One region of the Paenibacillus sp. FSL R10-2734 genome, then DNA from elsewhere that is predicted to be linked to it. Evidence: predicted binding sites of a transcription regulator. Region 1 holds the regulator's gene; the other holds the start of a gene.

Region 1 (15,449 bases):
TTGATCGTACTAATAAAGATAATTATATGACTGAGGGCAGCGGGAAGGCTGCCGCTCTATTTTCTACAGTAATGAGTAAGGCTTTAAATGGCTATTGAGGTTATTGAGCCGCCCATTCTTCTAGCTTCTCATCTCGAGGAAGCAAGAGGGCAAGGAAACCAAGTAGAGGTAGGAATCCACAAGCTATAAATACTTTTGAAATACCTATGCTGTCAATCAGATTGCCGAGTACCAAGGAGCCAATTCCACCGAGCCCAAAAGCAAGACCAGTGATTAACCCTGAAACTGTTCCGATATTGCCTGGATAAAGCATTTGCGCATAGATTACAGTAACAGAGAAGCTGGACAAAAGGATGAAACCGCCAATCAGTAGGAGTATAGCTGCCCACATTTGATTCACAAAGGGGAGAGCCAGTGCGAAAGGCACTGTTCCGACCATTGAGAGAAGAATGAGATTACGTCGCCCGAAACGATCCGCCAATGGACCACCGAAGAATGTACCGACAGCTCCAGCTGCCAGATACATAAAAATATAGATTTGGGCTTTATCAAGCGTCATTTGGTATTTGTCCATTAAATAGAAGGCATAGTAACTGCCAATAGAAGCGCCGTACCAAGACCTTACAAAGACTAAGAATACAAGGATGATTGTTGCTGTTCGAATACTTTTGCGGCGGGCAGGATCGATTGCACGAGCTGTTGATTTCTTATGAAAAGTATATCCAGCATCCAGCATCTCCCGATACCAGCGAGCGACATAGGTTTGGACGGCAATTCCGGCAGCCGCAACGATAGTGAAGCCAAGAGCCCCAATCTGCCCAAAGGGAATGAATATCCATTTCGTAAGCATTGGACCTAAGGATTGCCCAGCGTTACCGCCGACTTGAAAAATAGACTGCGAAAGACCCTTCCGCTGGCCAGCAGCCATATGAGCAACGCGCATCCCTTCTGGATGAAAGGTGGCTGAGCCGAACCCGATAAGCATGACGGAGAATAATACAAGGATATAGTTATTAGCATAAGCCAATAAAAGTACACCTAGAAATGTGCTGCACATGCCCAATGGTAACAATATAGGACGAGGCTTACGATCAGCAGCATACCCGATGACTGGTTGGATAACGGAGGACGTCATGTTTAGGGCAAAGGAGATCCACCCGATCTGAGCAAAGGAGAGCATTAAGTTATCTTTGAGAATAGGGAAGATTGCAGGGATGACTGCCTGAATAGAATCGTTAAATAAATGAACAAAGCTGACTGCCAGCAAAATCTTATAGATTGTTGCTTGCTGCAGATTACGCTGCTTCTTGTCCTTGGGGGTTGTTTTGGTCGCAGCACTAGATGGATTGTTTTTCATTTAGACTCCTCTCTGTACGAATCATTCGAAGTTAATATATGAGATTACGATAAATTCTATTTAGCCACAGATCAAGGATTATTGGAATCAATTTGTGTTGGTTTGTGCTCGTTTGAAAGTATTTATACGTCAATTATTTTTATTTCAAAAAAAGCTTGCAAACACAATGACAGCATGGTATATTATCTCTTGTGCTTATGACGCATCGAACAAACGAAACACAAACGATGAAAAAATAAGTTGACAAGAAATACGACAACATGATATACTATAATTCCTGTGCATGAGACATTAAAAGTCGAAATGCTAGGAGCAAGTTCTTTGAAAACTGAACAAATGGAACGCGTTAATTTTTAAAAGATTCATTTAATGAATCGTCAGTTTCAAAATGAGCATATCGCTCTTTTCAATACTAATTGGAGAGTTTGATCCTGGCTCAGGACGAACGCTGGCGGCGTGCCTAATACATGCAAGTCGAGCGGAGTTATTTTGAAAGCTTGCTTTCAAAATAACTTAGCGGCGGACGGGTGAGTAACACGTAGGCAACCTGCCCTTCAGACTGGGATAACTACCGGAAACGGTAGCTAATACCGGATAATTTCTTTTTTCTCCTGAAGAAAGAATGAAAGACGGAGCAATCTGTCACTGAGGGATGGGCCTGCGGCGCATTAGCTAGTTGGTGGGGTAACGGCCCACCAAGGCGACGATGCGTAGCCGACCTGAGAGGGTGAACGGCCACACTGGGACTGAGACACGGCCCAGACTCCTACGGGAGGCAGCAGTAGGGAATCTTCCGCAATGGGCGAAAGCCTGACGGAGCAACGCCGCGTGAGTGATGAAGGTTTTCGGATCGTAAAGCTCTGTTGCCAGGGAAGAACGTCCGGTAGAGTAACTGCTATCGGAGTGACGGTACCTGAGAAGAAAGCCCCGGCTAACTACGTGCCAGCAGCCGCGGTAATACGTAGGGGGCAAGCGTTGTCCGGAATTATTGGGCGTAAAGCGCGCGCAGGCGGTCATTTAAGTCTGGTGTTTAAACCTTGGGCTCAACCTAAGGTCGCACTGGAAACTGGGTGACTTGAGTACAGAAGAGGAAAGTGGAATTCCACGTGTAGCGGTGAAATGCGTAGATATGTGGAGGAACACCAGTGGCGAAGGCGACTTTCTGGGCTGTAACTGACGCTGAGGCGCGAAAGCGTGGGGAGCAAACAGGATTAGATACCCTGGTAGTCCACGCCGTAAACGATGAGTGCTAGGTGTTAGGGGTTTCGATACCCTTGGTGCCGAAGTTAACACAGTAAGCACTCCGCCTGGGGAGTACGGTCGCAAGACTGAAACTCAAAGGAATTGACGGGGACCCGCACAAGCAGTGGAGTATGTGGTTTAATTCGAAGCAACGCGAAGAACCTTACCAGGTCTTGACATCCCTCTGAATCCACTAGAGATAGTGGCGGCCTTCGGGACAGAGGAGACAGGTGGTGCATGGTTGTCGTCAGCTCGTGTCGTGAGATGTTGGGTTAAGTCCCGCAACGAGCGCAACCCTTAACTTTAGTTGCCAGCAAGTAATGTTGGGCACTCTAGAGTGACTGCCGGTGACAAACCGGAGGAAGGTGGGGATGACGTCAAATCATCATGCCCCTTATGACCTGGGCTACACACGTACTACAATGGCCGGTACAACGGGAAGCGAAACCGCGAGGTGAAGCCAATCCCATCAAAGCCGGTCTCAGTTCGGATTGCAGGCTGCAACTCGCCTGCATGAAGTCGGAATTGCTAGTAATCGCGGATCAGCATGCCGCGGTGAATACGTTCCCGGGTCTTGTACACACCGCCCGTCACACCACGAGAGTTTACAACACCCGAAGTCGGTGGGGTAACCCGCAAGGGAGCCAGCCGCCGAAGGTGGGGTAGATGATTGGGGTGAAGTCGTAACAAGGTAGCCGTATCGGAAGGTGCGGCTGGATCACCTCCTTTCTATGGAGAATCGTTCTCTGCAATGAGAACATTCAAATCGGAAGTTAAACTTCCACAATCATTTAACGCGTATCCATTTGTTCGGTTTTGATGGAATTTGCGGGGCCATAGCTCAGCTGGGAGAGCGCCTGCCTTGCAAGCAGGAGGTCAGCGGTTCGATCCCGCTTGGCTCCACCAACAAACTTCATCTATTTGTTATGTCTAGAATATTTTTACCTTGATCCTTGAAAACTGGATACCGAAACGAATTTGCGTTTTAGAACATCTTTTAGCTAAAACTTGTGTAAACAAGTACGTTAGTTATTAGCTGGAAGCGAAGATTTTCGATTGTGCGAACAAGCGAAACATCGGAGCGAAGGTTAAGCTAATAAGAGCACACGGAGGATGCCTAGGCGCCAGGAGCCGACGAAGGACGTGGCGAACAACGAAACTGCCTCGGGGAGCTGTAAGCAAGCTTTGATCCGGGGGTGTCCGAATGGGGAAACCCAGCTGTGGTAATTCGCAGTTACTCACACCTGAACACATAGGGTGTGTAGAGGCAGACCAGGGGAACTGAAACATCTAAGTACCCTGAGGAAGAGAAAACAATAGTGATTCCGTCAGTAGCGGCGAGCGAACGCGGAACAGCCTAAACCTAAGAGCTTGCTCTTAGGGGTTGTGGGACGTCTCACATGGAGTTACAAAGGAATATGGTAGGTGAAGAGGTCTGGAAAGGCCCGCGATAGAGGTAAAAGCCCTGTAACCTAAACTGTGCTCTCTCCGAGACGGATCCCGAGTAGTGCGGGGCACGTGAAACCCCGTATGAATCCAGCAGGACCATCTGCTAAGGCTAAATACTACCTGGCGACCGATAGTGAAACAGTACCGTGAGGGAAAGGTGAAAAGCACCCCGGAAGGGGAGTGAAATAGAACCTGAAACCGTGTGCTTACAAAAAGTCAGAGCCCTATCTATGGGTGATGGCGTGCCTTTTGTAGAATGAACCGGCGAGTTACGTTTAACATGCAAGGTTAAGTCGAGAAGACGGAGCCGCAGCGAAAGCGAGTCTGAATAGGGCGATTGAGTATGTGGACGTAGACCCGAAACCGTGTGATCTACCCCTGTCCAGGGTGAAGGTGCGGTAACACGCACTGGAGGCCCGAACCCACGTACGTTGAAAAGTGCGGGGATGAGGTGGGGGTAGCGGAGAAATTCCAATCGAACTCGGAGATAGCTGGTTCTCCCCGAAATAGCTTTAGGGCTAGCCTCGGTATAAGAGTAGTGGAGGTAGAGCACTGATTGGTTGCGGGGTCCGCAAGGATTACCAAGATCAGTCAAACTCCGAATGCCATATACTTATTGCCGGGAGTCAGACAGTGAGTGCTAAGATCCATTGTCAAAAGGGAAACAGCCCAGACCATCAGCTAAGGTCCCCAAGTGTGTGTTAAGTGGGAAAGGATGTGGAGTTGCACAGACAACCAGGATGTTGGCTTAGAAGCAGCCACCATTGAAAGAGTGCGTAATAGCTCACTGGTCGAGTGACTCTGCGCCGAAAATGTAACGGGGCTAAACACACCACCGAAGCTATGGCTAGATACGTATGTATCTGGGGTAGGGGAGCGTTGTATGTAGGTTGAAGGTGTACCGTAAGGAGCGCTGGACAGCATACAAGTGAGAATGCCGGTATGAGTAACGAAAAGATCAGTGAGAATCTGATCCGCCGAAAGCCCAAGGTTTCCTGAGGAAGGCTCGTCCGCTCAGGGTAAGTCGGGACCTAAGGCGAGGCCGAAAGGCGTAGTCGAAGGACAACAGTTTGAAATTACTGTACCACCGTAATCCGCTATGAGCGATGGGGTGACGCAGGAGGGTAGTGACGCGGACTGATGGATATGTCCGTCTAAGCAGTGAGGCTGATGTGTAGGCAAATCCGCACATCGTTAAGGCTGGGCTGTGATGGGGAGCGAAAATTGTAGTAGCGAAGGTCATGATCTCACACTGCCAAGAAAAGCCTCTAGCCAGGAGAAGGTGCCCGTACCGCAAACCGACACAGGTAGGCGAGAAGAGAATTCTAAGGCGCGCGGAAGAACTCTCGTTAAGGAACTCGGCAAAATGACCCCGTAACTTCGGGAGAAGGGGTGCCCCGGTAGTGTGAATAGCACGAGGGGGCCGCAGTGAAAAGGCCCAAGCGACTGTTTAGCAAAAACACAGGTCTGTGCGAAGCCGCAAGGCGAAGTATACGGGCTGACGCCTGCCCGGTGCTGGAAGGTTAAGGGGAGTGGTTAGGGGTAACCCGAAGCTATGAACCGAAGCCCCAGTAAACGGCGGCCGTAACTATAACGGTCCTAAGGTAGCGAAATTCCTTGTCAGGTAAATTCTGACCCGCACGAATGGCGTAACGACTTGGGCGCTGTCTCAACGAGAGATCCGGTGAAATTTTAATACCTGTGAAGATGCAGGTTACCCGCGACAAGACGGAAAGACCCCATGGAGCTTTACTGCAGCTTGATATTGAATTTGGGTACGATCTGTACAGGATAGGTGGGAGCCGTAGAAATCGGAGCGCAAGCTTCGGTGGAGGCGCCGTTGGGATACCACCCTGATCGTATCTAGGTTCTAACCTAGTACCGTAAACCGGTACGGGGACCGTGTCAGGCGGGCAGTTTGACTGGGGCGGTCGCCTCCTAAAGAGTAACGGAGGCGTTCCAAGGTTCCCTCAGAATGGTTGGAAATCATTCGAAGAGTGCAAAGGCATAAGGGAGCTTGACTGCGAGACCTACAAGTCGAGCAGGGACGAAAGTCGGACTTAGTGATCCGGTGGTACCGCATGGAAGGGCCATCGCTCAACGGATAAAAGCTACCCTGGGGATAACAGGCTTATCTCCCCCAAGAGTCCACATCGACGGGGAGGTTTGGCACCTCGATGTCGGCTCATCGCATCCTGGGGCTGAAGTAGGTCCCAAGGGTTGGGCTGTTCGCCCATTAAAGCGGTACGCGAGCTGGGTTCAGAACGTCGTGAGACAGTTCGGTCCCTATCTGTCGTGGGCGCAGGAAATTTGAGAGGAGCTGTCCTTAGTACGAGAGGACCGGGATGGACGTACCGCTGGTGCACCAGTTGTTTCGCCAGAAGCATGGCTGGGTAGCTACGTACGGACGGGATAAGCGCTGAAAGCATCTAAGCGTGAAGCCCCCTCAAGATGAGATTTCCCAATTAGTAAGACCCCTTGAAGACGACGAGGTAGATAGGTTGGAGGTGGAAGTGCAGTAATGCATGGAGCTGACCAATACTAATCGGTCGAGGGCTTATCCTATACTTAAATAAAATGCAAATTCAATTCGGATTCAGTTTTCAGGCGATTAAGCCTGTAACACGCTTAGAAATTCATTGTCACTTCTGGTGATGAATGAAATTTCACGCGGCAGCGTCTGTTTCACAGACGCATGTTTGGTGGCGATAGCGGAGGGGTTCCACGCGTACCCATCCCGAACACGACCGTTAAGCCCTCCAGCGCCGATGGTACTTGGACCGAAGGGTCCTGGGAGAGTAGGACGTTGCCAAGCACAATTAGACCACTGTTGAGTAATCGACAGTGGCTTTTTTGCGTCTAATATAGTCTGTGGAGAACTTGTGGATAAATTATTAAATTTGCGGAAAAGTTACGCACATGTGGATAAGAGATTGGAAGGGATTTAATCACTAAATAGTGTGGATTAAATACATAATTATGTGGATCTGTCAACAAAAAACCTAAGTAATACACGGGTTGCTGTGGATATAGCCGGGATTATGTGGATAGAGCTATTGATAAGTGGATAACAATTTTAACTTGGATGGGACAAGATTTCAAGACTATTTTTAAAGCTGCATAAAGCTGTGGATAACTAAAATTAAAGTTATAAATAATGCAATAGATTAGCGCACAATAGATGCTCTTGTTATACTTATCCTAAATGTAATTTTATAAAGGATGAGGTGAGTTTGTGGTAATAAGACAGTTGCGTTCAGAAGAGTTCGATGCAAGCATGAACTTGTCAGAATATGCTTTTCAATACAAGTTAGCTAGTGAAAAGCGGGCAAGTGCTAAGAAAAGTTTCAAGCCAGAACGGGTATGGGGTGCTTTTGAGGATGGGACATTGGAAGCTAAATTGACGATTATTCCTTTCCAAGTATACATACAGGGCAGAGTGGTACCTATGGGTGGAATAGCAGGAGTAGCTACATGGCCAGAGAACCGTAGACAAGGACATGTGGCAAAACTTCTGTCTCATGCGCTGCATACGATGAATGAGGCGGGGCAAACGCTCTCTTTTCTACACCCATTCTTGATTCCGTTTTATCGTAAATTTGGCTGGGAAATTTATTGTGAATTTAAGAAATACTCCATTCCAGTTGCTAAGTTTCCCAAGAAGGTTGAAGTTGAGGGCAAAGTTAAACGGGACATAAAAGACATCGAAGTATTGGATAGCTTATACAATCGATTCGCTGTTAAATATAACGGGACACTTAAGCGCGATTTGGACTGGTGGGAGAACTCTGTTTTAGATGATGAAGGAAAGATTGCAGTGTTTTACTCCAAGAGTGCTGAACCAGAGGGATACGTGCTGTATAAGGTAGAGAACAGAGAACTGGTCATAGATGAATTTGTATTTTTGAACGAACAAGCTCGGCAGGGGCTGTGGACATTTCTGGCGAACCATGATTCGATGGTGACCGGTGCATCGTTAAAGCTGGTGCCTTCGGATGACATGTTACCCTTCTTGCTGCCAGATCCGCGTATAGGACAGGAGAATTATCCTTATTTTATGGGGCGCATTGTTAACGCCAAAGCATTCATTGAAAGTTACGATTTCAGACGCAGTAGCCAGAAGAAGCAGGTTATATATATCGAAGATAAATATGCACCTTGGAATGATGGATTGTGGGAATGGTATATCTCTAATGAGGGATCGGCTACTTTGATACGAATTGAAGGGGAACGGACAGAAGCAGACTTAAGCTGTGACATCGGCACATTGACGGCTTTAATGCTTGGATACAAACGTCCGGTAGAGATGGCTCGTTATGGACATGTGACAGGTCAACAGTCGGCACTCGAATGGTTCGAAGAAATCCTACCGCAAGCACAGACCGCATTATTTGATTATTTCTAGATAAAAATTAGGCTCTCCCCTTCGCAAGATGTTGGGAGAGTTCTTTATTTCCGAATACATTCGCTGAAAAAAGTGAAAAATAAGAGAATCCACTTGGAATTAGCACAAAATATGTTATAATATTAAAAAGTCAAAGAAAGTCAAAGTCAACGCAACGTAATGACATAGATCCGATCTACTGAACGCGTGGAATGATCCACAAATGTTTAAGTTCGATTAAAGATTATTGTCATTATGAATGCAAGCCGCAAGCGATATAATAAAGCTTTAAGCACTGGAGGATGAGTGATGCGCAATATCTCTGATATTATCGAACAATATCTGAAGAATATTTTGCATGAAAGTCCCGAAGGTACGGTGGAAATCCAGCGAAATGACCTGGCGGACCAGTTCTCATGCGTACCGTCACAGATCAATTATGTCATCAGTACACGCTTTACATTAGAAAAAGGTTATGTAGTGGAAAGCAAACGTGGTGGCGGAGGATATATTCGTATACAACGTTTTGAATTGCCACCAAATGTGGCACTGCATGCCCATCTAAACCATACTATAGGTGGCGGGATTGATCAGAACGCTGCTGAAGGGTTGATTTATCAGCTGGAAGAAGCTGGTTTTCTAAGTAAGCGTGAAGCGTGTCTTATGCGCGCTGCTGTTTCTCGGGAATGCCTAACGGTTAAGATTCCATACCGGGATGAGATTCGTGCCAAGATTATGAAGGCGATGTTAATCTCTTTGTTAGGCAAATAATTGTCAATCATAAGGGGGGGGGGCTTTCGCTTATGCAATGCCAGGAATGCGGCGTCAAGCCGGCAACACTCCACTTCACTAAGATCGTGAATGGGGAGAAGACGGAATTTCATATCTGCGAGAGCTGTGCACGGGAGAAGGGTGAACTGATTCCCGGAACGGCTGGGGGATTCTCCATCCACAGTCTGCTGTCAGGACTGCTTGATCTTGAAGGCGCCGGCAAGGAGAAGTCGGCTGCTACAAAGACTACGCAGAGTCTGCAATGCGAGAATTGTGGTATGACATACTCCCAGTTTAGTAAATTAGGCCGTTTTGGCTGTAGCTCCTGTTATAAATATTTTAACAGCGCACTGGACCCGCTTTTTAAGCGAGTACATGGCAGTACCTCACATGTAGGTAAGATTCCAAAACGTGCAGGAGCACAGATTGTGTTTAGACGCCAAATTGATGAACTCAAGCAGGAATTACAGCTAAGTATTGCCCAGGAAGAATTTGAAAAAGCAGCAGAATTGCGGGATCAGATTCGCCGACTTGAAAAAGAAATAGTACAAGAGTAAAGTCTTTGATATATAGGGGGGATATGACATGTCAAGTCTCCGATTTACTGAACAAGCGCTTAGTGATTGGATGCGCTCAGGAGGTAGTCACTCCGAGATTGTAATTAGCAGTCGTATGCGTATTGCCCGTAATCTAGAGCATCTTCCGTTTCCTATGCTCGCTTCCTTAGAGCAATCGGAAGAAGTATTAGAGCTGCTGGCTCCTGTGTTTCATGAGGAAGCAGCTGCAGATTTCGGATCTTTTCAACTCCTAAAGCTTGATGATGTGAATGAACTGGACAAAAAGGTACTGGTTGAGAAGCATCTGATCAGTCCCAACTTGGCTAATGATTCGCGTGGTGCGGCTGTATTATTAAATGAAGATGAGTCGGTCAGCATCATGATTAACGAAGAGGATCACCTGCGAATCCAATGTCTGTTTCCTGGTCTTCAAGTAAGAGAAGCATGGGAACGTGCGACGGCGATCGATGATATATTCGAGGCGACTGTCAATTACGCTTTTGATGATAAAAGAGGATACTTGACCAGTTGTCCCACCAATGTTGGTACTGGGCTCCGTGCCTCGGTAATGCTGCATCTACCAGCACTTGTAATGACTCATCAGATCAATCGGATCCTGTCCGCAGTGAATCAAGTGGGATTGACTGTAAGAGGAATTTACGGTGAGGGTAGCGAAGCAGTAGGGAACATCTTTCAAATTTCAAATCAGATTACCCTCGGTCAAACGGAAAGTGAAATTATAGAGAACCTTCACAGTGTAGTTACCCAGATTATTGAACATGAACGAAATGCACGTGAACGGTTGCTTGTTGATTCTGCACTGAGAATTACGGACCGAGTGAAGCGTTCTTATGGGATCTTATGCTATGCAGCTCTTATGGAGCTTAAAGAATCGGCACAACGGCTGTCTGATGTGAGACTTGGGGTTGACCTTGGCATTCTGGAAGGCCCTTCGATTTCAGTGCTTAATGAACTTAACGTTAAGACACAGCCAGGATTCCTGCAAAAGATGTTCGGTGACGAGTTGAACGCCACTGAAAGAGATATGTATCGGGCGAAATTGCTCCGAGAAACATTGGGAACACAACATTAATATAGATATTTACTATTCATGGAGGTGCAGGAGATATGATGTTTGGAAGATTTACGGAACGCGCACAAAAAGTGCTAGCGCTGGCGCAGGAAGAAGCTGTTCGTTTAGGACACAACAATATTGGCACGGAACATATTTTGCTCGGACTCATTCGTGAAGGAGACGGCATTGCTGCTAAGGCATTAATTGCTTTAGGGCTAGGTCTTGAAAAAATCCAGGACGAAGTGGAGACACTAATTGGTAGAGGCCAAGAACAGCCTACGAACATTGCTTATACTCCTCGCGCTAAAAAAGTAATTGAGTTGTCGATGGACGAAGCTCGCAAGCTGGGTCATACGTATGTCGGCACTGAGCATATTTTGCTTGGACTTATCCGTGAAGGGGAAGGTGTCGCGGCTCGTGTGCTTAATAACCTCGGCATCAGCTTGAACAAAGCTCGTCAACAGGTGTTACAGCTCCTGGGAAGCAGCGAGGCTGCCTCTAGTCATAGTGGAACTCCGGCTAACGTCAGCACACCGACCCTAGATGGTCTTGCGCGCGATTTAACCGCCTATGCTAAAGAGGGCAATCTAGACCCGGTTATCGGCCGTAGCAAGGAAATTGAACGTGTTATTCAGGTGCTGAGTCGCCGGACTAAGAATAACCCGGTACTGATCGGTGAACCTGGGGTTGGTAAAACAGCGATTGCTGAAGGACTTGCACAAAAGATTATCAACAATGAAATCCCAGAAACGCTACGCGACAAACGTGTAATGACGCTCGATATGGGCTCTGTAGTGGCTGGTACGAAATATCGCGGTGAGTTTGAAGACCGCCTCAAGAAAATTATGGATGAGATTCGCCAAGCAGGTAATATCGTGCTCTTTATCGATGAACTTCATACGCTGATCGGTGCTGGTGGCGCGGAAGGTGCGATTGACGCTTCTAACATTCTGAAGCCGGCTTTAGCCCGTGGAGAACTTCAGTGCATAGGCGCGACTACGCTTGACGAATATCGTAAATATATTGAAAAAGATGCAGCCTTGGAGCGTCGTTTCCAACCGATTACGGTGGATCAGCCATCTCCAGAGGAAGCAGTCCAAATTCTATTCGGACTTCGCGATCGTTATGAAGCGCATCACCGTGTGAAGATTACGGATGAAGCCATTGTAGAAGCAGTGAAGCTGTCTGATCGGTACATTCCGGATCGTTTCTTGCCAGATAAAGCGATTGACCTTATCGATGAAGCGGGATCCAAAGTAAGGCTTCACTCTTACACTATTCCGCCAAATCTGAAGGAACTCGAAATGCGCTTGGATGATATCCGCAAGGAGAAAGATTCCGCGGTGCAGAGTCAAGAGTTTGAAAAAGCAGCTGCCCTGCGTGATACAGAACAAAAGATCCGTGAAGAACTTGATACGACGAAGAACCAATGGAAAGAAAAACAGGGTCGCACGGATTCGGAGGTTACGCCTGAAGATATCGCACAGGTCGTAGCTAGCTGGACGGGGATACCTGTAAGCAAGCTGAAGGAAGAGGAGACCGACCGTCTGCTTAACATGGAAGCTCTGCTGCATGAACGAGTGATCGGTCAGGACGAAGCTGTTAAGGCTGTTAGCCGGGCACTACGCCGTGCACGTGCGGGTCTTAAAGATCCGAAACGTCCAATGGGTTCCTTTATCTTCCTCGGTCCTACTGGTGTAGGTAAAACTGAGCTGGCTCGTGCATTGGCTGAAGCCATGTTCGGCGATGAGAATGCGGTCATCCGTATCGATATGTCGGAATACATGGAGAAGCACTCCACGTCCCGTTTAGTCGGAGCTCCCCCTGGATATGTTGGCTATGAAGAAGGTGGCCAATTAACCGAGAAGGTACGCCGTAAACCATATTCTGTAGTGCTGCTTGATGAAATTGAAAAAGCGCACCCAGAAGTGTTCAATATTCTGCTGCAAGTTCTTGAAGATGGTCGTTTGACTGACTCTAAAGGACGTGTAGTCGATTTCCGCAATACATTAATTATTCTGACTTCTAACGTAGGGGCACAGGCAATCAAGAAGAATTCGACACTTGGATTCACAGCTGTGCAAGATGCCGGAGCAGAATACGGTAATATGAAGGGCAAGGTAATGGAAGAGCTCAAGAAGAGCTTCCGTCCTGAGTTCTTGAACCGGATCGACGAAATTATTGTCTTCCACTCCCTTGATGAGAAGCATATTGCTGAAATCGTCACGCTGATGTCTGATGAACTGCGCAAGCGGCTTCGTGAATACGATGTTGATTTCGTGCTCACAGATACAGCGAAGGCTTTCTTAGCTAAGGAAGGATACGACCCTGCCTTTGGTGCACGTCCACTGCGTCGTGCGATTCAGAAGCATATTGAAGATCGTCTCTCTGAGGAACTATTGAGAGGAAATATTCAAAAGGGTGATTCGCTCAACATTGATGAGGTTGGCGGAGAGCTTGTAGTGAAAAAGGTGGATGCTCCTGTAGCACCAATGCTTGAAAAAGAAGTAGGATCCGAATAAAGAAATGGAATAAAAAAAGCTTCCGCTCCTCAGTTTATAGAGGGGCGGAAGCTTTTTTTAACATCGAATAATTCACCGAAATCAGAAGCGGAGTTAATGAACCCTCTGATCCAGAGGATAATGAAATAAGCGGCCGCACGGGTGTTTTTCCGAGCGACCGCTTATTTATTTGAGCTGACCTTAAAGTAATCAATAATTAGGGAAATCCTCCCTGAAATTAACGTGTTTTACTTGATATCATCGATAATTAGGGAAATCCCCCCTAAAATTTTGCGGAAATCGCCCGTTTTGCCTATAATCCATTAGTTTTTAGGGAGAAATTCCGCAATCAGTTCAATGCATGCTTAAAAAGTTCGATAATTAGGGAGGATTTCCCTATTTACACTTATAGTAGCCGCAGTTTTTCCCCATAAGCGCCCTCCTGATATAACCAACGCCCATATCGCCATCGCTCCATCACAATTTCATAGACTGGGTGCAGAAGGTGGGGGAGTTAGGGGTATGAAATCCTGCACAATGTACAACAGTGATTGCCTCGTGCCTCGTACACTCCGATGTTAAGTTAAGTGAAGCTTATTCACCCGCGAGGGTGATTGTGCTCATAGATCAGAATTTATATGCTTGTGCAAATCATTTCTTCTTGTTGCGAAATCCATCTCCTCATTGTTGTAAATTTATCACTTAAAAATATACATTTAGTACAAATTCCGAATGACCTTTCGTTAAGGGGGCAGAAATGGTAAACTTTCATTAGAAGAAAATATCCGCAATTTAAAAGTTCGGACCGTAAGGAGAACAAATGGCTAAACCAAAAACTAAATTTTTTTGCACCGATTGTGGATACGAAACACCAAAATGGTTCGGTAAATGTCCCGGGTGCCAAGCTTGGAACTCCATGGTGGAGGAAACAGAAAGCGTAGTCAAAACACAGGGAATGAATGCCCCTATTTTTCATAGTAAAGAAAAGGCACAATCGATCATAAGTATAGAAAGTGACAAGGAACCGCGCATACTGACAGGTATAGGTGAGCTTAACCGTGTTCTCGGTGGGGGGATCGTGCCAGGATCGCTGGTACTAGTAGGGGGAGACCCAGGAATCGGTAAATCTACGCTCTTATTACAGACATCACATGCTCTGACTACTCAGGGATTGCGAGTACTGTACATTTCGGGCGAAGAATCGGTAAGGCAAACTAAGCTACGTGCGGATCGCCTCGGTGCGTTGTCAGCTGAGCTATATGTACTATGTGAGACGAATATGGAAAGCATAGAAGAAGCGATTGAACAAATTCAGCCGCAATTTCTTGTCATCGATTCGATTCAGACTGTATTTATGCCAGAAGTAACCAGTGCGCCAGGCAGTGTGACCCAGGTTCGGGAATGTACGACAAGATTTATGCGTATCGCTAAGATTCGTGGAATTGCTACAGTTCTCGTCGGGCATGTCACCAAGGAGGGAGCTATTGCAGGCCCACGGATGCTTGAACATATGGTGGATTGTGTGCTGTATTTTGAGGGAGAGCGGCATCATACGTATAGACTTCTACGGGCTGTAAAGAACCGCTTCGGTTCTACGAATGAAATCGGCATTTTCGAAATGGGTGAAGTGGGGCTAACAGAAGTAGAGAATCCTTCTGAACTCTTCTTGTCGGAACGTCCACTCGGCGTAGCCGGATCTACAGTTGTGGCCAGCATGGAAGGAACTAGACCGGTGCTTGTAGAGCTTCAGGCTCTTGTCGCTGCTACTCATTTTCCCTCCCCGCGCCGAGTGTGTACAGGTATGGATCACCAGCGGATGGCACTCATTATCGCTGTACTGGAGAAGCGGATGGGCATGTTCCTGCAGAATCAGGATGCTTACCTTAATGTTGCTGGAGGCGTAAAGCTGGATGAACCGGCGATTGATTTAGCAGTAGCTATTAGTATCGCTTCCAGCTTCCGTGATATTTCAACAAAACCTTACGATGTTTTCTTCGGTGAAGTAGGGCTTACAGGTGAGGTAAGAGGTGTTTCGCGCGCGGAAATGCGTGTAAAGGAAGCCGCTAAGCTAGGCTTCCGGCGGGTGATCATGCCAGAGAAAAGTTTGAAAGGC
Region 2 (15,449 bases), 810 kb from region 1:
CCACGTATCGTCGTTATGGGCGGTGGTACGGGGCTATCTGTCATGCTTCGCGGCCTAAAAGAAAAGCCGCTAGATATTACAGCTATAGTTACCGTAGCAGATGATGGAGGAAGCTCGGGTATTTTGCGCAGTGAACTGCAAATGCCGCCTCCTGGGGATATCCGCAACGTATTAACGGCTATGGCTGATGTGGAGCCGCTCATGGCGGATATTATGAGATATCGTTTCAACACAGGTGAAGGCTTGGCAGGTCATAGTCTTGGTAATCTAATCCTTGCTGCGCTCACAGATATATCCGGTGATTTCGTTACAGCGGTTCGCGAGCTCAGTCGATTATTCGCTGTTCGCGGACGGGTATTGCCCGCTGCGGGGGATGCCGTAGTGTTGCGTGCAGAAATGTCGGATGGCACGATTATCACGGGCGAGTCTAAGATACCGGAAGCCGGAGGGATCATCAAACGAGTGTCTTTGGAGCCTGCTGATGTGGAACCGTTGCCTGAAGCACTGGAAGCGATTCGAAATGCGGATGCGATTCTTTTGGGTCCAGGGAGTCTATACACAAGCATTCTTCCGAACCTACTTGTTCCCAAGCTAGCAGAAGCAGTTGTATCTTCTGATGCAATCAAAATCTTTGTCTGTAATGTAATGACTCAGCCTGGTGAAACAGATAATTATACTGTAAATGACCATTTACAGGCCGTTTATGATCATATTGGGATTCATTTATTCGATTATGTTATTGTTAATGACGGTCAAATTCCAGAGCAGGTGCAGACGAAGTACGCGGAGAAGGGTGCTCGCCCGGTACAACTCGACAAGGATGTACTGAAAGGCAGTACTTATAAAGTTATAGCCGATAAGTTAGTGTTATTCCGAACTTATTTAAGGCATGATACCGATAAGCTTAGTCATCATATCTACCACCTTGTGCAAGATTGGATAAATAGAAACCCGAGGCAATAACTTATATATATGAATGTCGTACTTATTTCAGAAAGAGGTGAGACCCTTGTCTTTTGCGGCCCTTACCAAAAAAGAGCTGACGATGGTGGAGAGTGAGCCTTGTTGTGAGAAGGCGGAGATGTCAGCGCTAATCCGTATGAATGGATCTGTGCAGCTTTCAAGCAAAAAGGTTATTCTCGACATCTCGACGGAGAACGCCGCGATTGCAAGGCGGGTATATTCTTTACTTAAGAAATATTACCAGGTCCATATTGAGCTACTCGTGCGTAAAAAAATGCGTTTGAAGAAAAATAACGTTTATATCGTTAGAATCCCTAGTCGCGTACAGGAGATATTAAATGATCTCAGAATTGTGTCCGAAGGATTTATTTTTACCGACGGTATTGATAAAGAGATTGTTGGGAATAACTGCTGTAAGCGTGCTTATTTGCGCGGTGCATTTCTGGCGGGCGGATCGGTTAATAATCCGGAGGGTTCCTCTTACCATTTGGAGATTTCTTCGATGTATGAGGAGCATTGTAAAGCGTTAGTCGATCTGGCTGGTGAATTTCACCTAAACGCACGGTGCATTGAACGTAAAAAAGGGTTTATTCTATACATTAAAGAAGGCGAGAAGATTATCGAATTCTTAAGTTTGATCGGGGCGCATCAAGCGTTGTTCAAATTTGAGGATGTAAGAATTATGCGTGATATGCGTAATTCCGTGAATCGGATCGTGAACTGCGAGACTGCGAATCTCAATAAAACGATAAGTGCCGCGGTGCGGCAGATTGAGAATATCAAACTGCTGCAGCGAGAAGTGGGACTGGAGAGCTTACCGGATAAACTGCGAGAAGTTGCAGAAATTCGAATGGCACATCCAGATATCAACCTTAAAGAGGTTGGTGAAATGCTGAAAGGTACAGTCAGTAAGTCCGGAGTAAATCATCGACTTCGTAAGATTGATGAGCTGGCGGACAAGGTTCGAGGCGGCTAGTCACTTTTTTTCTAGTGTGGTTTACGTTATAATGATATAATAATATAAAATTAATGTGAAATTTTTGGGGAGAACTCAATTAGGGGGTAAGCGTTTCATGACAAAGCACCCGGTAGTTGTTCGGTTGAAGACAGGGCTACACGCTCGACCGGCAGCATTGTTTGTGCAAGAAGCTAACAAGTTTTCGTCGGAGATTTTCGTGGAAAAAGACGATAAAAAAGTAAATGCCAAAAGTATTATGGGTATTATGAGCTTAGCGATCAGTTCCGGCACGGAGATCTATATCAGCGCGGATGGTGCAGACGCGGATCAAGCTGTAAACGCTTTGACGAGTCTCGTTAGCAAAGAAGAGCTTGAGAACCAATAATCTTTAAAATGACTTTTTATTGCATGACTAAAAGCCCTTCGGGGCTTTTTTTAATACCAAAAAATAGATTTAGCCGTGCAACATTTACCAAAAAGACTCGTCTAGAGGATAATAACAAATTACAAAAATTGAAAGGGGCTGGCTAATATGAAAGGTTTGGTAAAGAAAATCGGTTCAGTGTTGATCGTAGGGAGTTTGTTAATTGGGGGGATCAGCATGAGTGGTGTCTTTCAGGGTCCTGCAAAGGCTTACGCTGCTGAGGATGTGCAGAAAAATGTCGTTAATGTAGTAGGTAAAGGTGAATTGTCTATTAAGCCGGATATTGTATACTTGACCATCGGTGTGGATACTACAGCTGCAACCGCACAAGAAGCACAAAAAACAAATGCTGCTAAAATCCAAAAGATCACTACACTGCTGAAGGGTACTTGGAAAATCGTAGATAAGGATATTCAAAGTACTCAATTTTATGTGCAACCCAACTATAGCTATAGCGAAAAAGAAGGACAGCAAGTAAAAGGGTACAACGCGAATCATACGCTGTTAGTGTCCTATAGAGATCTGACCAAGGTTGGTGAATTGCTGGACGCTGCCTCTGCGGCAGGGGCAAACAATATCGGAAATGCACGTTTTTCCGTGGAAGATACTTCTGCCTTTGAAGCTCAGGTGATTGAAAAGGCGATGGCAAACGCAGATGTTAAAGCAGCGGCTATTGCTAAGGCAGCTAAACGTAGCTTGGGTCAAGTAATCACGGTCAGCCAAAATGATGGCAGTACCTCTCCGGTTTATTATGAACAGAATCTGAAAATGGATATGGCTGCAGCAGATGCTGGTGCAAGCACATCCGTTCAACCGGGAGTAGTTAAAGTTACAACACAGCTAAGTGTTATGTATGAATTAAAATAGCAGTGGAATCAAGGTGAGATATAGAGGAAGAGGTGATACTTCTACTAGTAATAGTGGGGAGCACCTCTTTTTTTTTATGTAAAATATCTAAGATTATGTTTAATGAGTGGGAAAGGAGCACTGGACATCTCCCCCTTACCAGAATCAACTCTAATTCATATGCTAAAGGGAGTAACTAGTTTATGAACGGGGGAGAGCTATGAGCTATCAATATACTGCCATTGGCGATTCCTTGACGACTGGATTTGGCGCTCTGCCAGGTAACGGCTTTGTCCCGGTGTACCGTAGAATGGCGGAAGGGAGGCTGCGTTCAATAGTGGCCTCTACGAATTTGGGCGTGAATGGAATGACTACTTCTGAACTGGAACAGCGGCTACGCGGGAGTTCTATGACTCGCGAAGCCATTCGAGCAGCTGATATTATCACTCTATCCATTGGTGGCAATGATTTAATCCGTGCTGCGAAGGCTACAGCTAGACAACCTGAAAATTTATCTAAAGAGCTTCGGAGATCACTACAGGAATGCAAACAAAATTTTGCTGTAATTATGAGTATTCTCATCCAATTGAAGGCGGGAACGCGTAGACCTTTCATCATTCGAATTGTGGGATTGTATAATCCCTATCCTCAGGTAGTAGGCGCTACAGAGTGGGTTAGGCATTTTAACCGCTATGCATCACAGTACAGTAGCCGAGTATGTGGATTTGCTTCTATTTATAGTGAGTTTGCAGGAAACGAGAGAGGGCTGTTATCTATTGACCACTTACATCCGAATGGCCGAGGTTACCGTGTGATTGCTGAGAAACTCGATGCGCTTGGTTATGGCGGTTTGATTTAATTGAGATTCGTGTGTAGTAGTGGTCTAAAAAGTAAAGAGGCTGTACTCTAACCATCAAGTGGATAGGGTACAGCCTCTTTGTGTTGTTGTTTTATAGCTTAAACACCGCTAGGCAGTGTCTTCTCGATGACTTTATCAACGATACCGTATTCAGCCGCGTCTGCAGCAGTCATGAAGTAATCACGATCTGTATCCTTTTCAATACGTTCCAGGGGTTGACCCGTACGTTCTGCAAGAATGCGATTCAACTTATCGCGCAATTTTAGGATACGGCGTGCACGGATTTCGATATCCGTTGCTTGACCTTGAGCACCACCCAGAGGTTGGTGAATCATAATCTCACTGTTAGGCAACGCGAAGCGTTTGCCTTTAGCACCAGCGTTGAGCAGGAAAGCGCCCATGGAAGCTGCCATACCCACACAGATGGTGGAAACGTCCGGTTTAATGTACTGCATTGTATCAAAAATAGCCATACCTGCAGTAATGGAACCGCCTGGGCTATTCACGTAAAGGTGAATGTCCTTCTCAGGATCTTCGGCAGCCAAGAACAGCATTTGTGCGATGATAGAATTGGCTACCACGTCATTAACCTCCGTTCCAAGGAAAATGATGCGGTCCTTCAGCAGGCGGGAATAGATGTCATAAGCGCGCTCACCGCGGTTGCTCTGTTCTACTACCATAGGAATATAACTCACGTGGAAAACCTCCTTGATATTGGTTCTTCAAATGTATTCATTTTTACTCTTGCCGTATTATCCACATGATAAACAAATTCAAACAAAAAGTCAAAGAAAGTCAAACTTATATTCAAAAAAAAGAGCCAACAAGCGGCTCTTTGGTTAAGTAGTAGTATACACGCTACTAAATATGTATGAAGCGAAATTTATGGCGCGCCCGCCAAGAATCGAACTTGGATCTCAGGCTTCGGAGGCCTACGTCATATCCATTGGACCACGGGCGCAACAAAAATGATTATAATACAATTTTTGTGCAATTGCAATGTATTAATAATACTGAGCAGGGTCTCTATCCTTTGTCTTCAAGGTGGACAAGCGTACACTCGCTTTCCCTCAGCGTTAGAATCTGGATAGTTAATGACAGGTTTTAAATGCGGAACCTCTTTCCTGATCTTATAAATGTATAAGAAGACAAGGGGTTGAGAATTCTACTCTCGGAAGACTTGCACTTCGAGCAATATTTGGTTAGAATATGAGTGGGACTTAAAAAGTTTACCCGGGACATTTTGAGACCATGAACAAGGGAATAGAGGAAGACGAAGTTGCAGGAGTGAAAGTATGCGTAATTTATTAGATATCCAAAAGCAGCTTCTGCCTGATCTCATGGAAACCCTTAAGAGACGGTACACGATTCTTCATCAGATCATGTTGTCCGATATCATTGGGCGCAGAACGCTTGCCGCTTCGCTTGATATGACTGAGCGGGTACTGCGTGCCGAGACGGATCTTCTGAAATCGCAAGGGCTCATTGAGATTGAGAGCGTTGGTATGCGTATTAGCGCTGCTGGGCGTAGGCTGCTTGATTTGCTAGAGCCGGTCGTTAAGAGCCTGTTTGGTCTGGATGAGCTGGAAGAGAAAATTCGGTCAACGTACGGTCTGGATAAAGTTATTGTGGTACCGGGTGATTGTGAGTCATCGCCGTTCACCAAACGTGAACTTGGCCGAGCAGGAGCAAAAGCACTGCTTAGTGTACTTCGTACAGATGATATTGTTGCTGTCACAGGTGGATCAACGCTTGCCGACATGGCTGATCAACTGACACCACCGTTATCCCTTTCCTACAAGAACGCTTGGTTTGTTCCGGCGCGTGGTGGATTAGGGGAGAGTATGGAGATTCAAGCCAATACGATTGCCTCAACAATGGCAAAACGGGTTGGAGCGAATTACCGGTTGCTGCATGTACCTGATTTACTTAGTGGGGATGCTTACCAGTCACTAGCTCTTGACTCTAATATTGGAGAGATTGTACAAATCATCCGCAGTTCGCGTATTATTGTACATGGGATAGGGGATGCCATTGAAATGACTCGCCGCCGCAAGCTGGATGAGGCTACAGTCTCAGAAATCCAGGGTGAGGGAGCAGTCGCCGAATCCTTTGGGTATTACTTTAACGAAGATGGTCGGGTTGTCCATACTATGCTTACGATGGGACTACGTCTAGAAGATATTATTCGGACGGAGACAGTCATCGGTATTGCTGGAGGCAAGCCAAAGGCCAAAGCCATTCATGCGATGCTACGTTTCGGGCAGGAGAATATTCTCGTCACGGACGAGGCTGCTGCTGTAGAAATAGGCAAGGAAATTGATAATCAGTTACAGATATCTTCGTAAATCACTAGAACATATATCTTGCATTATACTTAACATTGTTGTCATGACAGGCTTCACGGTCTGTTTTGAATAAATAAAAAGAATTCTAGGAGGAACTATTCAATGAGTGTAAAAGTTGGAATTAACGGATTTGGACGTATTGGCCGCCTTGCTTTCCGCCGTATTCAAAATGTAGAAGGTATCGAAGTGGTAGCAATCAACGACTTGACTGACGCTAAGATGCTTGCTCATTTGCTTAAATATGATACAACTCAAGGTAAATTCCAAGGTGATGTTGAAGTGCATGATGGCTTCTTCAAAGTCAATGGTAAAGAAGTTAAGGTTCTTGCTAACCGCAACCCTGAAGAATTGCCATGGGGCGACCTAGGCGTTGACATCGTACTTGAGTGCACAGGTTTCTTCACAACTAAAGAAGCAGCTGAAAAACACTTGAAAGGTGGAGCTAAGAAAGTAGTTATCTCCGCTCCAGCTACTGGCGACATGAAAACTGTCGTTTACAACGTTAACGATGACATTCTTGATGGTACTGAGACTGTTATTTCCGGCGCATCTTGCACAACTAACTGCCTAGCTCCAATGGCAAAAGTATTGAACGACAAGTTCGGTATTGTTGAAGGCCTGATGACTACAATTCATGCTTACACTGGCGACCAAAACACTTTGGATGCTCCACACGCTAAAGGTGACTTCAGACGTGCTCGTGCAGCAGCTGAGAACATCATTCCTAACACTACTGGTGCTGCTAAAGCAATCGGTCTGGTTATTCCAGCACTTAAAGGTAAATTGGATGGTGCAGCTCAACGTGTTCCAGTTGCAACTGGTTCCCTGACTGAGCTTGTAACTGTTCTTGATAAGAGCGTTACTGTTGAAGAAATCAACGCAGCAATGAAAGCAGCTTCCGATCCAGACACTTATGGTTACACTGAAGATGAAATCGTATCTTCCGACATCAAAGGTATGACTTTCGGATCCCTGTTCGATGCTACACAAACTAAAGTATTGACTGTTGGCGACAAACAACTGGTTAAGACTGTTGCTTGGTATGACAATGAAATGTCCTACACTGCACAATTGGTTCGTACTTTGGAGAAATTCGCTAAAATCGCTAAGTAATTGATTTGATATAAAGCAACATCTATAGAGCGGAAACAGAAGTTCCTTGTTTCCGCTCTTTCTAAATGTATTTCTTGTTTCCTGCTAGAAACAATTTTGGGTGTGGAGGAATTAATCATGAACAAAAAGAGCGTCCGTGATGTAGAAGTAAAGGGTAAACGCGTATTTGTACGCGTGGATTTTAACGTTCCTGTAGAAGACGGTAAGATCACTGATGATACTCGTATTCGCGAAACCCTTCCGACCATTAAATATTTGATCGAGAACGGTGCAAAGATCATTCTTGCGAGTCACATGGGTCGTCCTAAAGGCCAATTCGTAGATTCCATGCGTCTGACTACTGCTGCTGAACGTCTGTCCGAGCTTCTCGGCAAACCAGTAGCTAAAGCTGACGAAGCTGTTGGCGAAGCTGTAAAAGCAAAAATTGCTGAGCTAGGCGAAGGCGACGTACTTGTACTTGAGAATGTTCGTTTCTACCCAGGCGAAGAGAAGAACGATCCTGAACTGGCTAAACAATTCGCTGAATTGGCTGATTTGTTCGTCAATGATGCATTTGGTGCGGCTCACCGTGCACATGCTTCGACAGAAGGTATCGCTCATTTCCTACCAGCTGTTTCCGGTCTTTTGATGGAGAAAGAATTGACCGTTCTGGGTAAAGCTCTTTCTAACCCTGAGCGTCCTTTCACTGCAATCATCGGTGGTTCGAAGGTTAAAGACAAAATCGATGTTATTGATAACTTGTTGACTTTGGCTGATAACGTACTGATCGGCGGTGGATTGTCTTATACATTCACTAAAGCTCAAGGCTTCGAAATTGGTAAATCACTCGTAGACAACGACAAAATTGATGTTGCTCTTGAATTTATTGAGAAGGCTAAAGCTCTCGGCAAAAACTTCATGCTTCCAGTTGACGTTGTTGTTGCTGATAAATTCGGCGCAGATGCCAACACTAAGATTGTTGATTACAATGAAATCCCAGAAGGCTGGGAAGGACTTGATATCGGACCTAAGACTCGTGAACTTTATGCCGATATTATCAAAAACTCCAAGCTGGTTGTCTGGAATGGACCTATGGGCGTGTTCGAAATCGATAAATTCGCTGAAGGTACAATTGCAGTAGCAAAAGCTTGTGCAACTACAGAAGGTTATACTGTTATTGGCGGCGGCGATTCCGCAGCAGCAGCAGAGAAATTCCACCTGGCTGACCAAATGGATCACATCTCCACTGGTGGCGGTGCATCCCTTGAGTTCATGGAAGGCAAGGCGCTTCCTGGCGTAGAAGCACTGAACGACAAGTAAGACGTATAGAAGGAGGCAACTTAATTCATGAGAACACCAATTATTGCTGGTAACTGGAAGATGTTCAAAACAGTCCCTGAAGCAGAAAGTTTTATCGCTGATATCAAAGGCAAAGCAGAAGTAGAAGGCGTTGAGACTGTAATCTGCGCTCCATTTACTAACCTGCCTGCACTTGTAGCAGCTGCAAAAGGTACAGACATCAAGATTGGCGCACAGAACCTACACTTTGAAGATAACGGTGCTTACACAGGAGAAATCAGTGGTGTAATGCTTAGCGATCTCGGCGTAGATTATGTAATCATTGGTCACTCCGAGCGTCGTGCTTATTTTGGCGAAACAGATGAAATCGTGAATAAGAAAATGCATGCTGCATTCCGTCACGGTATCACTCCAATCGTATGTGTAGGCGAAAAGCTTGAAGAGCGTGAAGCTGATCAAACTAAAGCAGTATGTAAAGTACAAACTGAAGCTGCATTCCAAGGACTAAGTGCCGAGCAAGCAGCAAAAGTTGTCATTGCATACGAACCTATCTGGGCTATTGGCACAGGTAAATCTTCCACTTCCCAAGATGCTAACGAAGTTATTGCTTACATCCGCAGTCTTGTAAAAGATCTGTATGATGCAGCAACAGCTGAAGCTGTTCGTATTCAATACGGCGGCAGCGTGAAGCCTGAGAATGTAACTGAGTACATGGGCCAAAGCGACATCGATGGTGCGCTTGTTGGCGGTGCCAGCTTGCAGCCTGCTTCCTTCGTTCAATTGGTTGAGGGGGCGAAGTAAGATGTCAGCTCCAAAACCTGTAGCTTTGATCATCATGGATGGTTTCGGTTTGCGTGGAACAACTGAAGGCAACGCCGTTGCTCAAGCCAACAAACCTAACTATGACCGTTACTTGAAACAATATCCTAATACTACCCTTACTGCTTGTGGTGAAGCTGTTGGTCTTCCACATGGCCAAATGGGCAACTCTGAAGTAGGGCACTTAAATATTGGTGCAGGACGGATTGTATACCAGGATTTGACTCGTATCGATAAATCGATCCGTGAGGGCGAGTTCTTCGAGAATGAGACACTGGTAGCGGCAGTTAGAAATGCTAAGAACACAGGTAAAAAGCTTCACCTTTACGCGCTTGTATCCGACGGAGGGGTACATAGCCATATTAATCACCTGTTCGCTATGCTTGATCTGGCTAAGAAAGAAGATATGCACGAAGTGTATATCCATGCTTTCATGGATGGCCGGGACGTACCTCCAGATAGCGGTAAGAAGTTTGTCGAAGATCTGGTTGCAAAGATTGAAGAAGTTGGTGTTGGTACAATCGCAACGGTATCCGGACGTTATTACGCAATGGACCGTGACAAACGTTGGGATCGTGTAGAAAAAGCCTATCGCGCTATGGTTTATGGCGAAGGTCCAAAATACACGGATGCTCTAGAGGCCATCACTGCATCTTATCAAAATTCCGTGTTCGATGAATTCGTTGAACCTAGTGTAATTGTAGACAGTGAAGGCAAGCCAGTGACTCAGGTTCAGAGCGGCGATTCCGTTGTGTTCCTCAACTTCCGCCCTGACCGTGCTATTCAATTGTCACAAGTGTTCACGAATCAAGATTTCCGCGGTTTCGACCGGGGTCCTTTGTTCCCACAAGACTTGCACTTCGTATGCCTGACTACTTTCAGCGAAACGGTACAAGGTTACGTAGCCTATTCACCGAAGAACCTGGATAACACATTGGGTGAAGTGCTTGTACAGAACAACAAGAAGCAACTGCGCATAGCGGAAACTGAGAAGTATCCGCACGTAACCTTCTTCTTCAGTGGTGGACGTGATGAGGAACTACCAGGAGAAACTCGTATTTTGATCAACTCCCCTAAAGTAGCAACTTATGATCTTCAACCTGAGATGAGTGCTTACGAAGTGGCTGCAGCCTGCGTAGCAGAAATCGAAGCGGAAAGACAGGATGCTATTATCCTTAACTTTGCAAACCCTGATATGGTTGGTCACTCCGGTATGCTGGAGCCAACAATTAAGGCTGTAGAGGTAACTGATGAGTGTGTTGGTAAAGTAGTGGACGCAGTAGTTGCCAAAGGTGGCGTTGCGATCATTATCGCCGATCACGGTAATGCAGACATGGTATTTGATGAGAACGGTCGTCCGTTCACAGCTCATACCACTAACCCGGTTCCATTCATCCTTACGGATGAAAATGTTGTATTGCGCGATCGCGGTATCCTTGCGGATGTAGCACCAACCATTCTGGATCTGATGGGAATTCCGCAACCTGCGGAAATGACTGGTCAATCCATGATCGCTAGTCGCAAATAAGGAAACAGTACCTAAGATTAAGCTTCAACAATCAAAACCAAAACATTGTTTAAAGGAGATTAACTAAAATGACTATTATTTCTGATGTATATGCTCGCGAAGTCCTTGACTCCCGTGGTAACCCTACTGTAGAGGTTGAAGTATTCTTGGAATCCGGCGCTAAAGGCCGCGCTATCGTTCCTTCCGGTGCTTCCACTGGTGCTCATGAAGCTGTAGAGCTTCGTGATGGCGACAAATCCCGTTACATGGGTAAAGGTGTTCTGAAAGCTGTTGAGAACGTAAATGAAATCATCGCTCCAGAAGTTATCGGTATGGACGCTCTTGACCAACTGGGTGTCGATAAATTGATGATCGCCCTTGATGGTACTCACAACAAAGGTAAACTCGGAGCTAACGCTATCTTGGCAGTATCCATGGCTGTAGCTCGCGCTGCAGCAGAAGCTTTGGATGTACCTTTGTATGTATACCTTGGTGGATTCAACGCTAAAGCTCTTCCAGTACCAATGATGAACATCATCAACGGTGGTGAGCATGCTGACAACAACATCGACGTTCAAGAGTTCATGGTTCTTCCTGTAGGAGCTCCAAGCTTCAAAGAAGCTCTTCGCACAGGTGCTGAAATCTTCCACAACCTGAAATCCGTTCTTCAAGCTAAAGGCTTGAACACAGCTGTAGGTGACGAAGGTGGTTTCGCACCAAACCTTGGTTCGAATGAAGAAGCAATCACTACAATCATCGAAGCTATCGAAAAAGCTGGTTACAAACCAGGTGTTGACGTATTCTTGGGTATGGACGTTGCTTCCACTGAGTTCTACAAAGACGGTAAATACACACTTGCTGGCGAAGGTAAATCTTACACTTCCGCTGAGTATGTTGACCTTCTTGCTTCATGGGTTGAGAAATATCCAATTATTACAATCGAAGACGGTATGTCCGAAGATGACTGGGATGGTTGGAAATTGCTTACTGAAAAATTGGGCGATAAAGTTCAATTGGTTGGTGACGACTTGTTCGTTACAAACACTGAGCGTCTTGCAACAGGTATCGAAAAAGGTATCGGTAACTCCATCTTGGTTAAGGTTAACCAAATTGGTACATTGACTGAAACTTTCGATGCTATCGAAATGGCTAAACGTGCTGGTTACACAGCAGTTATCTCTCACCGTTCCGGTGAATCCGAAGATAGCACAATCGCTGATATCGCTGTAGCGACTAATGCTGGCCAAATCAAAACTGGTGCTCCTTCCCGTACAGACCGTGTAGCTAAATACAACCAATTGCTTCGCATCGAAGACGAGTTGGGTGAATTGGCTCAATACAACGGCCTGAAATCCTTCTACAACCTTAAAAGATAATCTGCTTTTATAGCAGAGCACGAAGACCCGCCATTATGGTGGGTCTTTTTTTATAAACCAGTGAGGTGAAGATCGGTACGTTTATCCTAATCTTGCAAGAAAAGCTACGACTTAACAGTCTAGGCGGTTGTATTACCGACACCGCTATGATAAAATAAGAATACTGTTTATGTATCGTGATAACCTCAATTACCATAGATAGTGATGCTTAGGCGTAGGAGGTGGAAGTGAATGGATATCTTTTTGAAAGTTGTGCTCCTGATTTTTTCCGTCGGTCTTATTGCGGTCGTTCTTCTGCAAAAGGGGAAAAGCGCGGGTCTTTCCGGTGCCATCTCCGGCGGTGCTGAGCATCTCTTTGGTAAAACAAAAGCTCGTGGTATGGAACTCGTACTACAACGTGTAACTGTTGGACTTGCTGCAGGATTCTTCATTATGGCAATTCTAGCTGCTGTTTTCATTGACTAAAGTACCTACAGTAAGCCCTCGCTCTGTTCTGAATGGAATAGAGCGAAGGCTTTTTTGTTATAATTAAAAGGAGATAAAGCACCTGTAGGTGCTTTTCTTTTCATAGTAGAGAGGATAGGATTATGTACGGTGTGAGCGCCAATAAATAGATTTTTTTCTTTGTTTGACTGAAATTTCGTACTGCGTTTACCTTTGGATGACAGTAACAGGGATGCGCAGGATTGATTTCGTGTATACTAGGGTATGAAGTAGGTAAAGGTAAATTTTACTTGGCATTACTACAGAGCAGGACAAGACATACATATTTGCCAGCGGCTTGGAGCCGCGGAGGGCTGGGGTGACGAACATGATAACACAAGAAATATTACTCGATTTCATGCGGGAAACTGCATATAAACCAATGACTTATGAAGAGCTGGTGAGCCATTTTGCTCTAGAAGATAGCACAGGGTTTAAAAAGTTCGAGGAACTACTAGTTGAATTAGAACAAGACGGAAGAATTGTATTAACTCGTAATGCACGTTATGGCGTGCCGGAACGAATGGATTTACTGCGCGGCCGATTACAGGCTCATGCAAAAGGCTTCGCTTTTCTTATCCCGGATGATCGTGATCATCCTGACGTATACATCCATGCGAATGACCTTAAGGGAGCTATGAATGGCGATATCGTCTTAATACGTATTACCTCTCAAAGTCCGTCTGGCGGACGTATGGAAGGCGAAGTGGAGCGTATTGTTAAACGAGGCGTATTGCAGACTGTAGGCGTATTTCAAAACTTGGAGACCTACGGCTTTGTGCTGCCTGATGATAAACGGATTAACCGTGATATTTTTATTCCGAAGCAATCCTTCATGGGAGCGGTAGACGGCCAAAAGGTCGTTGTACGCATCGTGAATTATCCAGAAGGTCGATCTGCGGCAGAAGGTGAAATTATTGAGATCCTCGGACATAAGGATGATCCGGGAGTTGATATTCTATCTATCATCCGTAAGCATCAGCTGCCAGAGGCATTTCCGGCTGAAGTGATGGACGAAGCGGACAACGCTCCAGATTCAATCACGGAAGAGGAAATTGCTGAGCAGGGACGACGGGACTTGCGCGGACTGAACATTGTCACGATTGATGGTGAAGATGCTAAAGACTTGGATGATGCGGTTAATGTTCAGCGACTAGAGAACGGACATTATAAGCTAGGCGTCCATATTGCGGATGTAGGTTATTACGTGCGTGAGAGCTCTGAGCTTGATAAAGAAGCTTATGATCGTGGCTGTAGTGTGTACTTGGTGGATCGGGTTATTCCGATGCTACCACACCGTCTGTCTAACGGGATTTGTAGTTTGAATCCGCAGGTAGACCGCTTAACGATGTCATGCGAGATGGAATTTAATGAGCAAATGAAGGTAGTGAAGCACGATGTCTTTACGAGTGTGATTCGCACCAAGGAAAGAATGACCTATTCAAATGTTCGCAAAATTCTGGAGGATGAAGATCCAGAACTGCTTGAGCGCTATAGTCCATTAATTGATGATTTCCGCCTCATGAAAGAACTGGCGATGAAGCTACGCGATGCACGGATGCGTCGGGGAGCGGTTGATTTTGATTTCGAAGAGAGCAAAATCATCGTGGATGAGAACGGTAAGGCAGTAGATATTGTGAAGCGTGAGCGTTCTGTAGCTGAGCAGATTATCGAGGAATTCATGCTCGCAGCAAATGAAACAGTTGCTGAGCATTTCCACTGGTTGAAGGTTCCGTTCCTTTACCGGATTCATGAAGATCCAGATCCTGAGAAGCTGCAGAATTTTATGGCTTTTGCGGCCAATTTCGGATATCACGTAAAGGGTCGTGGCAATTCGGTTCATCCGCGAGCTTTACAGGATCTGCTGGAGCAAATCCAAGGGACAAAGGAACAGACGGTCATCAGTACGATGATGTTACGGTCCATGAAGCAAGCGAAATATGATGCGGAGAGCACAGGCCACTTCGGACTTGCTGCGGAATATTATTCCCACTTCACTTCTCCAATTCGTCGGTACCCCGATCTGGTCATTCACCGCGTTATGCGTGAAGTGATTGAGAGTGGAGGGGCACTGAGCCAGAAAAGGCATGATTATTTGGCCAGCCGGATGCCTGACATTGCTCAGCAGTCCTCGGAACGTGAGCGTGTGGCGGTAGAAGCCGAGCGCGATACGGAGCAGCTGAAGAAGGCTGAGTACATGCAGGATAAAGTGGGTGAGGAATTCGAGGCTATGGTCAGCAGTGTGACTAGCTTCGGAATGTTCATCGAGCTGGACAATACCGTCGAAGGCCTTATTCGTCTCAGTGCTATGAGCGACGATTATTATCACTTCGACGAGGCCCATATGGCGCTCATTGGTGAGCGCACATCGCGGGTGTTCCGCATTGGCGACGAGGTGAAGATTCGAGTCGCCAAGGTGAATATGGATGACCACACGATCGATTTCGAGTTGGTCGACATGAAGCCACGCGCGCC

Evidence for each region. Region 1 encodes CtsR, which represses protease genes until heat stress. Its sites were predicted from a motif close to ATGGTCAATAAAGGTCAAACA; they were not measured.
Region 2: the regulator CtsR is predicted to act here: its motif matches at 4,832-4,852, upstream of clpP (ATP-dependent Clp endopeptidase proteolytic subunit ClpP).

Annotation. Positions count from the first base shown of each region.
Region 1 is NZ_CP150170.1:1,207,560-1,223,008, forward strand. Features, by position in the region: gene NSS67_RS05355 (PBP1A family penicillin-binding protein) at 1-98, shown strand, start outside; gene NSS67_RS05360 (MFS transporter) at 101-1,357, opposite strand; rRNA gene NSS67_RS05365 (16S ribosomal RNA) at 1,771-3,328, shown strand; tRNA gene NSS67_RS05370 (tRNA-Ala) at 3,430-3,505, shown strand; rRNA gene NSS67_RS05375 (23S ribosomal RNA) at 3,686-6,613, shown strand; rRNA gene rrf (5S ribosomal RNA) at 6,747-6,863, shown strand; gene NSS67_RS05385 (GNAT family N-acetyltransferase) at 7,284-8,453, shown strand; gene NSS67_RS05390 (CtsR family transcriptional regulator) at 8,742-9,203, shown strand; gene NSS67_RS05395 (UvrB/UvrC motif-containing protein) at 9,236-9,760, shown strand; gene NSS67_RS05400 (protein arginine kinase) at 9,789-10,853, shown strand; gene clpC (ATP-dependent protease ATP-binding subunit ClpC) at 10,889-13,357, shown strand; gene radA (DNA repair protein RadA) at 14,157-15,449, shown strand, end outside.
Region 2 is NZ_CP150170.1:399,100-414,548, reverse strand. Features, by position in the region: gene NSS67_RS01865 (YvcK family protein) at 16-963, shown strand; gene whiA (DNA-binding protein WhiA) at 1,010-1,939, shown strand; gene NSS67_RS01855 (HPr family phosphocarrier protein) at 2,037-2,306, shown strand; gene NSS67_RS01850 (SIMPL domain-containing protein) at 2,454-3,212, shown strand; gene NSS67_RS01845 (GDSL-type esterase/lipase family protein) at 3,412-4,050, shown strand; gene clpP (ATP-dependent Clp endopeptidase proteolytic subunit ClpP) at 4,149-4,745, opposite strand; tRNA gene NSS67_RS01835 (tRNA-Arg) at 4,937-5,011, opposite strand; gene NSS67_RS01830 (sugar-binding domain-containing protein) at 5,346-6,398, shown strand; gene gap (type I glyceraldehyde-3-phosphate dehydrogenase) at 6,501-7,511, shown strand; gene NSS67_RS01820 (phosphoglycerate kinase) at 7,629-8,810, shown strand; gene tpiA (triose-phosphate isomerase) at 8,838-9,590, shown strand; gene gpmI (2,3-bisphosphoglycerate-independent phosphoglycerate mutase) at 9,592-11,136, shown strand; gene eno (phosphopyruvate hydratase) at 11,205-12,491, shown strand; gene secG (preprotein translocase subunit SecG) at 12,723-12,956, shown strand; gene rnr (ribonuclease R) at 13,303-15,449, shown strand, end outside.